3 regions of the Peribacillus aracenensis genome follow, and region 2 is predicted to be linked to each of the others. Evidence: riboswitches for the same ligand, from Rfam matches in the RefSeq annotation. Region 2 holds a riboswitch; each other region holds the start of a gene.
The links. A riboswitch is a leader RNA that binds a small molecule or an ion and turns the genes downstream of it on or off. The one in region 2 is predicted to bind glycine.

Region 1 (3,286 bases), on a different contig from region 2:
GCTCCCGGTCTGGAATGAGCGGAAACTTGAACTGTCCTTTTGGATATTGAAACAGGATTTTCGTATCCGGGTCTGGCGTCTGGGACATTTTTTCCACTTTTTGATTGTAAACTTTTATTTCTTCTTTCTTTGACTTCGGAAGCTTTGAAAAATCCATTTTCTTTAATGTCTCTTCATCAAGCGGCTCATCTATAATTATTTCTTCGATTTCAATAATTTCCTCTGCTTGGAACCATTTTTTCATCTTATTTAGCCATTTCAAAACTATCACTCTTTCTACATCTGTAGTTATGTAACTAATTCTACCAGTTATTTTAAAAATATCGAGAAAATTTAAGCTGAATTGGGATTGGCATCTATTTTTTTATCGCATTCCTGCTAACTTTACGAAGTTCGCAGAACTCCTATCCTATTAAACCCCTTCTGGAATGAGTTTAAACCTATCAATTGCGAATGAACATTAGCCCCTAGTCTACTATTTAAATAAAACACCGCTGTTAAATCGCGTTTACAAAGAGATTAAGTTTTCGTGCAGCCTTGGAAGCAGACTGGCCAATTCATTGCAACATCCTTCATGATACCGCCGGCGGCATTCAAATACATGCCGCAACCCATAAAACACCGTTCGTTAATACCGAACGGTGTTTTGTGGGTTTCTGCGTTTTTTTTTGCAAACAAAGACCAAAGAAGACTATTTCCATTCATAAAAACTGCATACAACCTGCGCCACTGATTTGGAGGCGATCAAAAGGGCATCTTCATCAATGTCGAATTTAGGATGGTGATTGAAATAGGCCTTTTCCACCCCTTTCGGTTTACAGCCAATGTAAAAGAAGCAGCCAGGAATCTTTTCTGCATAATACGAAAAATCTTCCGAACCTGAGAAAACCGGAAATTCCACAACATTCTTAACATCTTTGTCATTCATGCTTTCCAGGCTATTTTTCACGAATCCAGTCAGTTCAGGGTCATTATATAACGGAGGATAATCGGGCACATATGTAAGCTCGCACTGAACATCAAATTCCGTTTCTATCCCTTTAACGATCCGGTGGATTTCCTTATCGATCAGCTGCTGGGTCTCTGCCGTCATATAACGGACATCCCCTTCAATTTCTATACGATCTTTAATGACATTAAAGCTTCCCTTTCCATCGAAGGAGCCGATTGTGACTACTCCCATATCAAAAGGGTTCAAGCGGCGGCTGATTACGGTTTGTACGGCTGTCACGAAATGGGCGCCTGCCACAATCATTAGCCATATGCGGGGAGGAACCATGGCCGCCCACACCCTTTATGGCTAATTTGAAATAGGTCCGTCCAGCCATCGAATAGCCGCTGCGATACCCGACGACCCCTGCTGGATGCGAGGGGAATAAATGAATTCCAAAGACAGCGTCCAGTTCATCCAAAACCCCCGATTCCATGATGCTCTTTGCTCCACCAGGAGGTGTTTCTTCTGCATGTTGATGAATTATTTTGATCGTACCTGATAGGGAATCCTTCAGCTCAATGATGCAGTCTGCCAGTACCAATAAATAAGCGGTATGCCCATCGTGTCCGCAGGCATGCATGACACCTTCATTTTTTGAACGGAACGGGACCTCCGCTTCTTCTGTAATCGGCAGTGCATCGAAATCGGCACGGAGACCAATCGTTTTCCCTGGTTTCCCGCCTTCGATCGTCACGATGATCCCTAATCCATTTCCTGCATTCGTTTGAATCGATACATCTTTCCCGTTATAAAAATCAATGATATATTTTGCCGTTTTCTCTTCTTTGAAGGATAGCTCCGGATTCTCGTGTAAATGACGGCGGATTTGAACCATTTCCTCTTTACGGGCTTCCAGCATGTTCATTAATTTGCTTTTCACATTCACGATTATTCTCCCCCATTATTTTAAGTTGATTGGCATATTAGTAGGTTCCATGTTCGCTGCAAACCTTTTGTATGCATAATGCCCAATTAAAAAAGGACAGAGAAGGGTTGCGCAAACCTGCCGCTCCCTTCTCTGTCCTTTCACCTGAGAATTCAACTCCATTTTGGTCGTGGAGATTTCCCCGTTGACGGCACACTTCCTGCGCGCTGTCCAGAGTTGCGTCCAGCTGCGGTTCCATTTACCTGAGAGATTTGCTCCAAGGGATATTTTTGGAACTTGCTCCCCCGGCGGCTCAATGCTTTGCACTTTCCCACAACGTTCATACGCTCGTTCTATCGTTTTATTCTGTATTTTCAAAATATTACAATTTAATTATCGCCGATAAAAAAATAAATATCAACTCTAAGGGTCATAAACTCTATTAAACTTTAAAAGGACCGATGTCAGATGCTGACACGGTCCTTTTATGATTCAATATATCATTGTTCACGCTTTTTGTTTTTACCCATAATGAAGATGGGCTCCAACTCATTTTCTTCGTAAAGAAATGATAGAGCCGTTATCGGAACATGCCCGCTGGCAAAGAAGCTCATCGCCATTTGAGCAAGAATATCATAGCCCGTATCATTCTTCACATCGGCAATGATGATGACATCCTGATGGGGAATGGCAACAGCCATGGTTCCCTCGACCTTGTCCTTCATTTCCCGAAGCCATGAATCATTCAGGATCCTGCTGGCATCATACCCATCATTCGTGTTCAAAAAATAAAATGCATTACCTGCAACGATATCCGACTTCATTTCAGTGGAAAGGGAACGGGCATTGAAAAGGGCAATTTCACGGATCCTGTCACCCTGCCAATTTTCCCGTTGAATCATCTTTTCATCTATAAGACGGTAGGTTTTCCCTAAATCAAGGGCATAAAAAATCCGGGTTTCAGCCGTATGCTCATCGAATAAAAATGGATTTCCTTCTTCCGATTCCATTGGAAAGGAGGTCGAGCGGATGACTGGGAAAATGAATTTCTCCTTGCCTTCCATGCTGTGTACTCCCCCCATCACATTCAGGGCCTCTTCCACGTAATAGATAATTTCATCGATGGCCTTTTCCTGTACGTTTTCATAGTTAGCAAGTACAGGAGGCAACTCGATGGTGATCCCCTTCCCGGTCTTCACATTTTCCACCCGTAACGTATCTTGCTTGCTATCGAATTTGAATGTGCGATTTTCATCTTTTAAACGTTCTTTCAGGATATTTTTCAGCTTCGTGCTGTCCATTTTCATGACTGACCCTCCTCTTCATTGAAAAATCCCCAGCGAGAAGGGGAAATTAATTATAGTGATTGAATGAATTCCTCAATTTGTTCTTGCGTTTTGCGATCCTTGCTCACGAATCTGCCTAAC
Region 2 (3,286 bases):
GCACCGAGTGCTCCAGGGGGTGTCAAAGCTCCCAATGCAAGCGGGTTACTGGAAACGATAAACATGGACTTGACACCATGAATGATTTCCTCCATTTCTTTCAATGGCTCGATGCGGCCAAAAAAGTTCGGATATTGCACAATCACTCCTGCAATGTCATCATTCGCCAATTCCCTTAAAGCAGCTAAATCCGTCACACCGTCTTTATAAGGAATTTCGACCACTTCCACCCGTTGCCCTTTCGCATATGTCTTCACAACTTCCCTTGATTCAGGATGAACGGTTCCTGAAATGAGAATCTTCTTGCGCCGCGTCTGGCCTGAAGCAAGCATGGCTGCTTCGGCTAGCGCCGTCCCGCCATCATACATGGAAGAGTTAGCTACATCCATTCCCGTCAATTCGCATATCATCGTTTGATATTCAAAGATCGCCTGAAGCTCGCCCTGTGAAATTTCTGGCTGATACGGTGTATAAGCCGTATAAAACTCTGAACGGGATAAAACATGATCGACGATGACCGGTGCGTAATGATCATAGACACCCGCACCAAGGAAGGAAGCATAGTTTTTAAGGTCCGCATTCTTGGCAGCAAGCCTTGATAATTCTTTCATTAATGCAGGTTCCGATTTAGCAGGCTTAATATCGTATTCTCCTTGAAAACGAACGCTTTCAGGGATATCATTGAAAAGTTCTTGAGCAGAAGATACCCCTATCACTTCCAGCATTTCTTGTTTATCTTGCTCTGTCATAGGTAAATAACGATGTTTCATCTAATGACCATTCCCCTCTATTTACGTGGTTTTTTATAAAAAGGTGTTTGTATGATAACGGCTTTCAAACGCTTGGAACGGATTTCCACTTCGACTTCCGCATCCAGTACCGAAAATTCCTTATCGATAAGTACCAATCCCACGTTTTTCTTCAACGTGGGTGATTGGGTACCGGTCGTGACCTCACCAATGACTTTATCACCGCTGTAGATCTTATACCCATGACGCGGAATGCCACGGTCAATCATTTCAATTCCCACAAGCTTGCGGGGAGCTCCATTCTCCTTTTGCTCAGCAAGAACGGCTTTCCCGAAAAAATCCACTTCCTTATCCACTTTCACTGCAAAACCAATACCGGCCTCTATCGGGGTGATGTCCGCTGAAAGCTCTTGCCCATACAGCGGCAGTTTCGCTTCAAAACGCAGTGTATCACGAGCACCTAAACCAATCGGCTGAACCCCCTCTTCCTTTCCGGCTTCCATAATCGCCTTCCAAAGGGCAGGACCATTTTCACTGTCACTATATATCTCAAAACCATCTTCACCAGTGTATCCAGTACGGGATACCAACGTGGAGATACCGTTAATCAGGACGTTTTCCTTGAACTTGAAAAATCCAATTTCACTTAAGTCAGTATTTCCCGATAGTTTTTGTAATATCTTTTCTGCAGATGGTCCTTGAAGTGCCAGCTGTGTATAGTCACTCGATACATTCGTAATTTGGACATCTTCCATTAAATTAGCTTGAAGCCAATTGAAATCTTTTTCTGTATTCGCTGCATTGACCACGAGCAGATAGTCATCCTCTGCCCTTTTATACACGATAAGATCATCAACCGTGCCTCCGTTTTCATAACACATGGCGTTATATTGGGCACCGCCCTGCTGCAGCTTTGATATATCATTAGTCAGCATCTTCTGTAAAAAGGAAAGGCTCCCAGGACCCTTAACATCGACTTCCCCCATATGGGAAACATCGAATAACCCCGCTTTTGTACGTACGGCTTCATGTTCGTCCTTAATACCCGAAAATTGGACAGGAAGTTCCCAGCCGCCAAAATCGATCGTTTTACCTCCGTATTCACGATAAACCTCAAATAGTGGTGTTCTTTTTAAATTGGTCAAAAAATGACCCCCTTCAGATTTTTTTAAAAAATTAATTGGCTTCATTATCAAAAGCTTCTTGTCATTTCGCATCAGGTATATCCTGATTCATGATGTGAAAAAAGCACAAAAAAGGACAGAGAAAGCCCATTTGAGCTTTTTCTCTGTCCTGAAACCTGAAAGTTTACCTATGTAATAGGTTTTCCCCTTTGGTGGCCGTCCCAAAACGGGCGGCGCTCTCCAGAGTTGCGTCCAATAAGAGTTCTTTTGCCTGAGAGATTCACTGCTAAGTTTGCTCCTTCGGCGCTACATCCGTAGTCTCTCCCCTTATCTTCACCCGCATATGAATGGTTCGCCAATGAAAGGAAGCGAAATAGCCCCAAGCATCGGTAAAACCTTTGAGCATCATGTAATGCATTCTCTGCCAATTCTCCTAAAACTTCAGAAACCGTTTGAGTGTCTCCTTCAGTAATCTTGGATAAATTAAGAGCCTATAGCCCATACTAAGAAAACGCGAACTGCAAAATAGATGTACAAAGATTCTTTGTAGCGTTTGGAAATTGAATTTTCTAAATATACTTATATCCTACCCTAAGAAACTTATCTCTGCAATATCTTTTGAAGAGAAATATTTTTCTTACTTCACATACGAAATGTTCGGGTTTTGACCCTTTATTAAGGAAATTATGATTTAAGAGGGAGTTATTTCTATGAAAATCAATATATCCTTCAATTCTGAATGGAATGACGAGCTTCTGCAAAAAATGGAAAATGACGGTCCATGGGGAAATTGGGATCTTTATAAGTTGGCGGTTCAAATGGAGGAAAATCTTATCATCCCTGATTTTGAAGGTTTACAGGCGCCCAAGCACCTTCCGCAGTTAACCCCGCTTCCCCATCAATTGGAAGCAGCGAAGCAAGTGGTGGAAAAGATGAATGGAAAGGCCATTTTAGCTGATGAGGTGGGGCTCGGAAAAACAATTGAAGCAGGCTTGATCCTAAAAGAGTATATGATTAGGGGCCTTGTAAAAAAAGTATTGATCCTTGTTCCAGCCTCCCTTGTCACACAATGGGCTTTTGAATTGAATACCAAGTTTCATATACCTGCAGTCGTTCAGAGAAAAAGTTATGTTTGGGAATCCTGTGATGTAGTCATTTCATCCATCGATACAGCGAAACGCGCTCCACATCGAGATATCATTTTCACTCAGGAATATGACTTCATCATTATTGATGAGGCTCATAAACTTAAAAATAATAAGACGAAGAACTATAAATTCGTCCAAAATCTGAAAAAGAAATTTTGTTTACTCCTGACAGCCACTCCGATTCAAAATAAAGTCGAGGAGATTTTTCACCTCGTTTCGTTATTGAAACCGGGCCACTTGGGAAATGCTTCGCTCTTTTCGGAAA
Region 3 (3,286 bases), on a different contig from region 2:
CCAATGTAGAAAATTAAAATGCGCCATATGATTGTTTGGATTGCTTTTGTTACGGTCTTCGTTGGATTTTTCGCTTCCCCGGCTGTTATGCCGATAAGCTCAACGCCTTGATAGGAAGCCACGACAAGGGAGAGAGCGAAGAAGAATCCTGTCCAGCCTCCCGTAAAGAAGCCGCCATTTGCCCAAAGATTCGATAATCCGATTGCATCCCCGCCATTCCCTATTCCAAAGAAGATAAGGCCAAGGCCGGCAATGATCATCAATATGATGGTTATGATTTTTATTAGTGCAAACCAAAATTCAAATTCCCCGAAGGATTTAACGGAAATGAGGTTTGCTGCCCCCAAGATGATCATGGCGACCACACCTGGTATCCAAGCAGGTAACTCCGGGAACCAATATTGCATATACAACCCAACCGCGATGATTTCGGACATTCCGACAATTACCCACTGAAACCAATTGCTCCAAGCAGTCATATAACCTGCCAAGGGATGTATATAACTGCTTGCAAAGGTTGCAAAAGAACCTGTAGTCGGTTCTAAATATAGCATCTCACCCATGGAACGCATGATGAAAAATATAAAAATACCTGCGATTGCATAAGCAAGCATAACAGAGGGCCCGGTCCATTTGATCGTGCTCGCAGAACCCATAAATAACCCGACCCCAATGGTTCCGCCTAAAGCTATCATTTGAATATGTCTTGATTCCAGCCCTCTCTTTAATTCCTTGTTCGACATGATTAACTCCCCCAGATGCAATATCGGTAATGCTTTTCCATCCTTGCCACGAACACTCTCTTTTAATTAGAAATGCTTTATCGTAATCAATATTACATAACACTTCAATTATGTTTTCTTATTTTATAATAGTAAATATTCTGTAAAAGTACAATTGTATTTTTGAAAAAAACAGTTACCAATAATATCTTGTCGACTTTTTAATTTAAAAATATCATTTTAAAAAAATGATGTTCAGTATTTTATAATAGTGATAATTCAAAAAGTGTAGAAAACAATCACTTCTGCTTAAACCTTAAGTTAATACAGGCCACCATTAATCTGCACATAATGCCGGTTTCATTTCAAAAAAATTTGTTGACCTACCGAAAAATAGATGATAGAATTCCAATATTATTTTATAAGCATAATGAATGATCCAACAGTGGAAGATTAACACTGACAGACATTTCTTCACAACCGCATACAAGCAAGCGATGAATGCTATGGATGACACTATAGCAGGAGCAGCTTCTGGAGAGACTGTACAAGATGCAGCGCCGAAGGATTCACAATCTCAGGCAAAAGGACAGAAGAGTAACGAATGATAGAATTGTTATTCTGAACCCTTTAAGAGATTGGTATTATCCAATCTCTTTTTTTATTGTCCAATTTGTGATTGGACTTAAAACTACACTCTTGAAAACCAATGGAATAGGCAAGCAGGGCAAAAAATCACGCCCCTCTCTCCAAGACCATGCAGGTTGAAATCATTCACTAACAAGACTATAAAAAACGGGGGCGCAAGAATTGGCTAAACAGGAATTAAAAAGAGATTTAAAAAATCGACATGTACAACTGATTGCAATAGGAGGAACCATTGGCACCGGTTTATTTTTAGGATCCGGAAAAGCCATACAATTGGCTGGGCCTTCCATTATATTCTCCTATCTGATAATAGGGATTGCCTTGTTTTTTGTGATGAGGGCGCTGGGCGAATTGCTATTATCCAATGCAGGTTATGCATCATTCACTGAATTTGCAACCGAATATGTCGGTCCATGGGCTGGATTCGTGACAGGTTGGACATATTGGTTCTGTTGGATCATGACCGCAATGGCCGATATCATAGCTGTCGGTGTCTATATACAATATTGGTTCGATATCCCTCAATGGATTCCGGCTCTAATATGCCTAGTCATTCTGTTAGGATTGAACCTATTGACCGTTAAGTTATTTGGCGAATTGGAATTTTGGTTTGCCATCATTAAAGTAATCACGATCATTACCTTGATCGTCGTAGGAGTCATTCTTTTGATCATCGGTTTCAATACCAATACCGGAACGGTTTCCGTAACGAACCTATGGAATCATGGGGGCATGTTCCCCAATGGCATTTCCGGATTCCTATTATCTTTACAGTTGGTCGTATTCTCATTTGTCGGTGTCGAATTGGTCGGGGTCTCCGCAGCGGAAACGGCGAACCCGAAAAAGAACATTCCCTCTGCCATCAATAAAATCCCTGTCCGGATTTTACTTTTCTATGTTGGTGCCCTATTCGTCATTCTCTGTGTCAACCCATGGACACAACTTAATGCCTCGAGCAGCCCATTTGTAGAGGTCTTTGCGTTAATCGGCATTCCTGTCGCTGCAGGAATCATCAACTTCGTCGTGTTGACATCCGCTGCTTCTGCATGCAACAGTGGTTTATTTTCAACAAGCCGGATACTCTATACGTTAAGCAGGAATGGCGAAGCCCCTGCTAAACTGGAAAAATTAAATAAACAGGCTGTTCCAAGCAATGCCTTATTAACATCCACCATCGTTGTATCAATAGGGGCATTATTGAGCAAGCTGATACCGGAACAGGCGTTTACCGTGGTGACGACCATCAGTGCCATCTGTTTCATTTGGGTATGGAGCATCATCTTGATCTCCCATATCAAATATTCGAAAACAAGGCCTGATCTAAGAGCTCAATCGACTTTCAAGGCTCCTTTTACACCCTTTGTCAATTACGCTATTTTAGGATTATTCCTATTCATCCTTATTGTTATGCTATTCGCTGAAGCTACACGACTATCACTGCTTTTGACCCCAATCTGGTTCATACTCTTGGTGATACTATATAACTATCGAAAAAAATATAGCTAAAGGAAAAAAAGCCTTGAATTCGATTCGATTCAAGGCTTTATCCGTCCATGAAACAGATCAAGAATAGGCAATTGGCGTGTTTTTGCTAAAATATATCAGCTAATTGCATTAAATTTTATATCAAAATAGTGTAAGCTATTATATATCATCGGACCTTTTTAAAAGAAGGTAAATCCGTCTTGCATGAATTTTCCTTCCCGATTTGCTTCACCCAGCCATCAGTGGCCTTGAAGAATAAACCCCATTGATGGACGTTTCACTTATTTAAAACGGAGGGGTTTGTTTAATGAAGATTATATATATCCTTACTCTAGTTCCTTTTATAGGCATACTAGGATTTCTACCTTTTGTTAATAAAATAGAACCATATGTATTAGGGATGCCTTTCAATATGTTCTGGATGGCTATGT

Region 1: it holds a riboswitch for glycine, as region 2 does, so the genes downstream of both, N0M92_RS09350 (amidohydrolase) here and gcvT (glycine cleavage system aminomethyltransferase GcvT) in region 2, are expected to answer to the same signal.
Region 3: it holds a riboswitch for glycine, as region 2 does, so the genes downstream of both, N0M92_RS19745 (amino acid permease) here and gcvT (glycine cleavage system aminomethyltransferase GcvT) in region 2, are expected to answer to the same signal.

The regions. Positions count from the first base shown of each region.
Region 1 is NZ_JANZMJ010000007.1:22,991-26,276, forward strand. It holds gene N0M92_RS09345 (DNA translocase FtsK) at 1-262, opposite strand, end outside; partial or broken gene N0M92_RS09350 (amidohydrolase) at 692-1,874, opposite strand; glycine riboswitch at 2,100-2,203, opposite strand; gene N0M92_RS09355 (DUF1444 domain-containing protein) at 2,360-3,166, opposite strand; gene N0M92_RS09360 (thioredoxin family protein) at 3,217-3,286, opposite strand, start outside.
Region 2 is NZ_JANZMJ010000003.1:111,720-115,005, forward strand. It holds gene gcvPA (aminomethyl-transferring glycine dehydrogenase subunit GcvPA) at 1-770, opposite strand, end outside; gene gcvT (glycine cleavage system aminomethyltransferase GcvT) at 788-1,894, opposite strand; glycine riboswitch at 2,036-2,119, opposite strand; glycine riboswitch at 2,123-2,210, opposite strand; gene N0M92_RS04755 (DEAD/DEAH box helicase) at 2,584-3,286, shown strand, end outside.
Region 3 is NZ_JANZMJ010000022.1:68,080-71,365, forward strand. It holds gene N0M92_RS19740 (amino acid permease) at 1-743, opposite strand, end outside; glycine riboswitch at 1,247-1,325, shown strand; gene N0M92_RS19745 (amino acid permease) at 1,533-2,876, shown strand; gene N0M92_RS19750 (DUF3311 domain-containing protein) at 3,163-3,286, shown strand, end outside.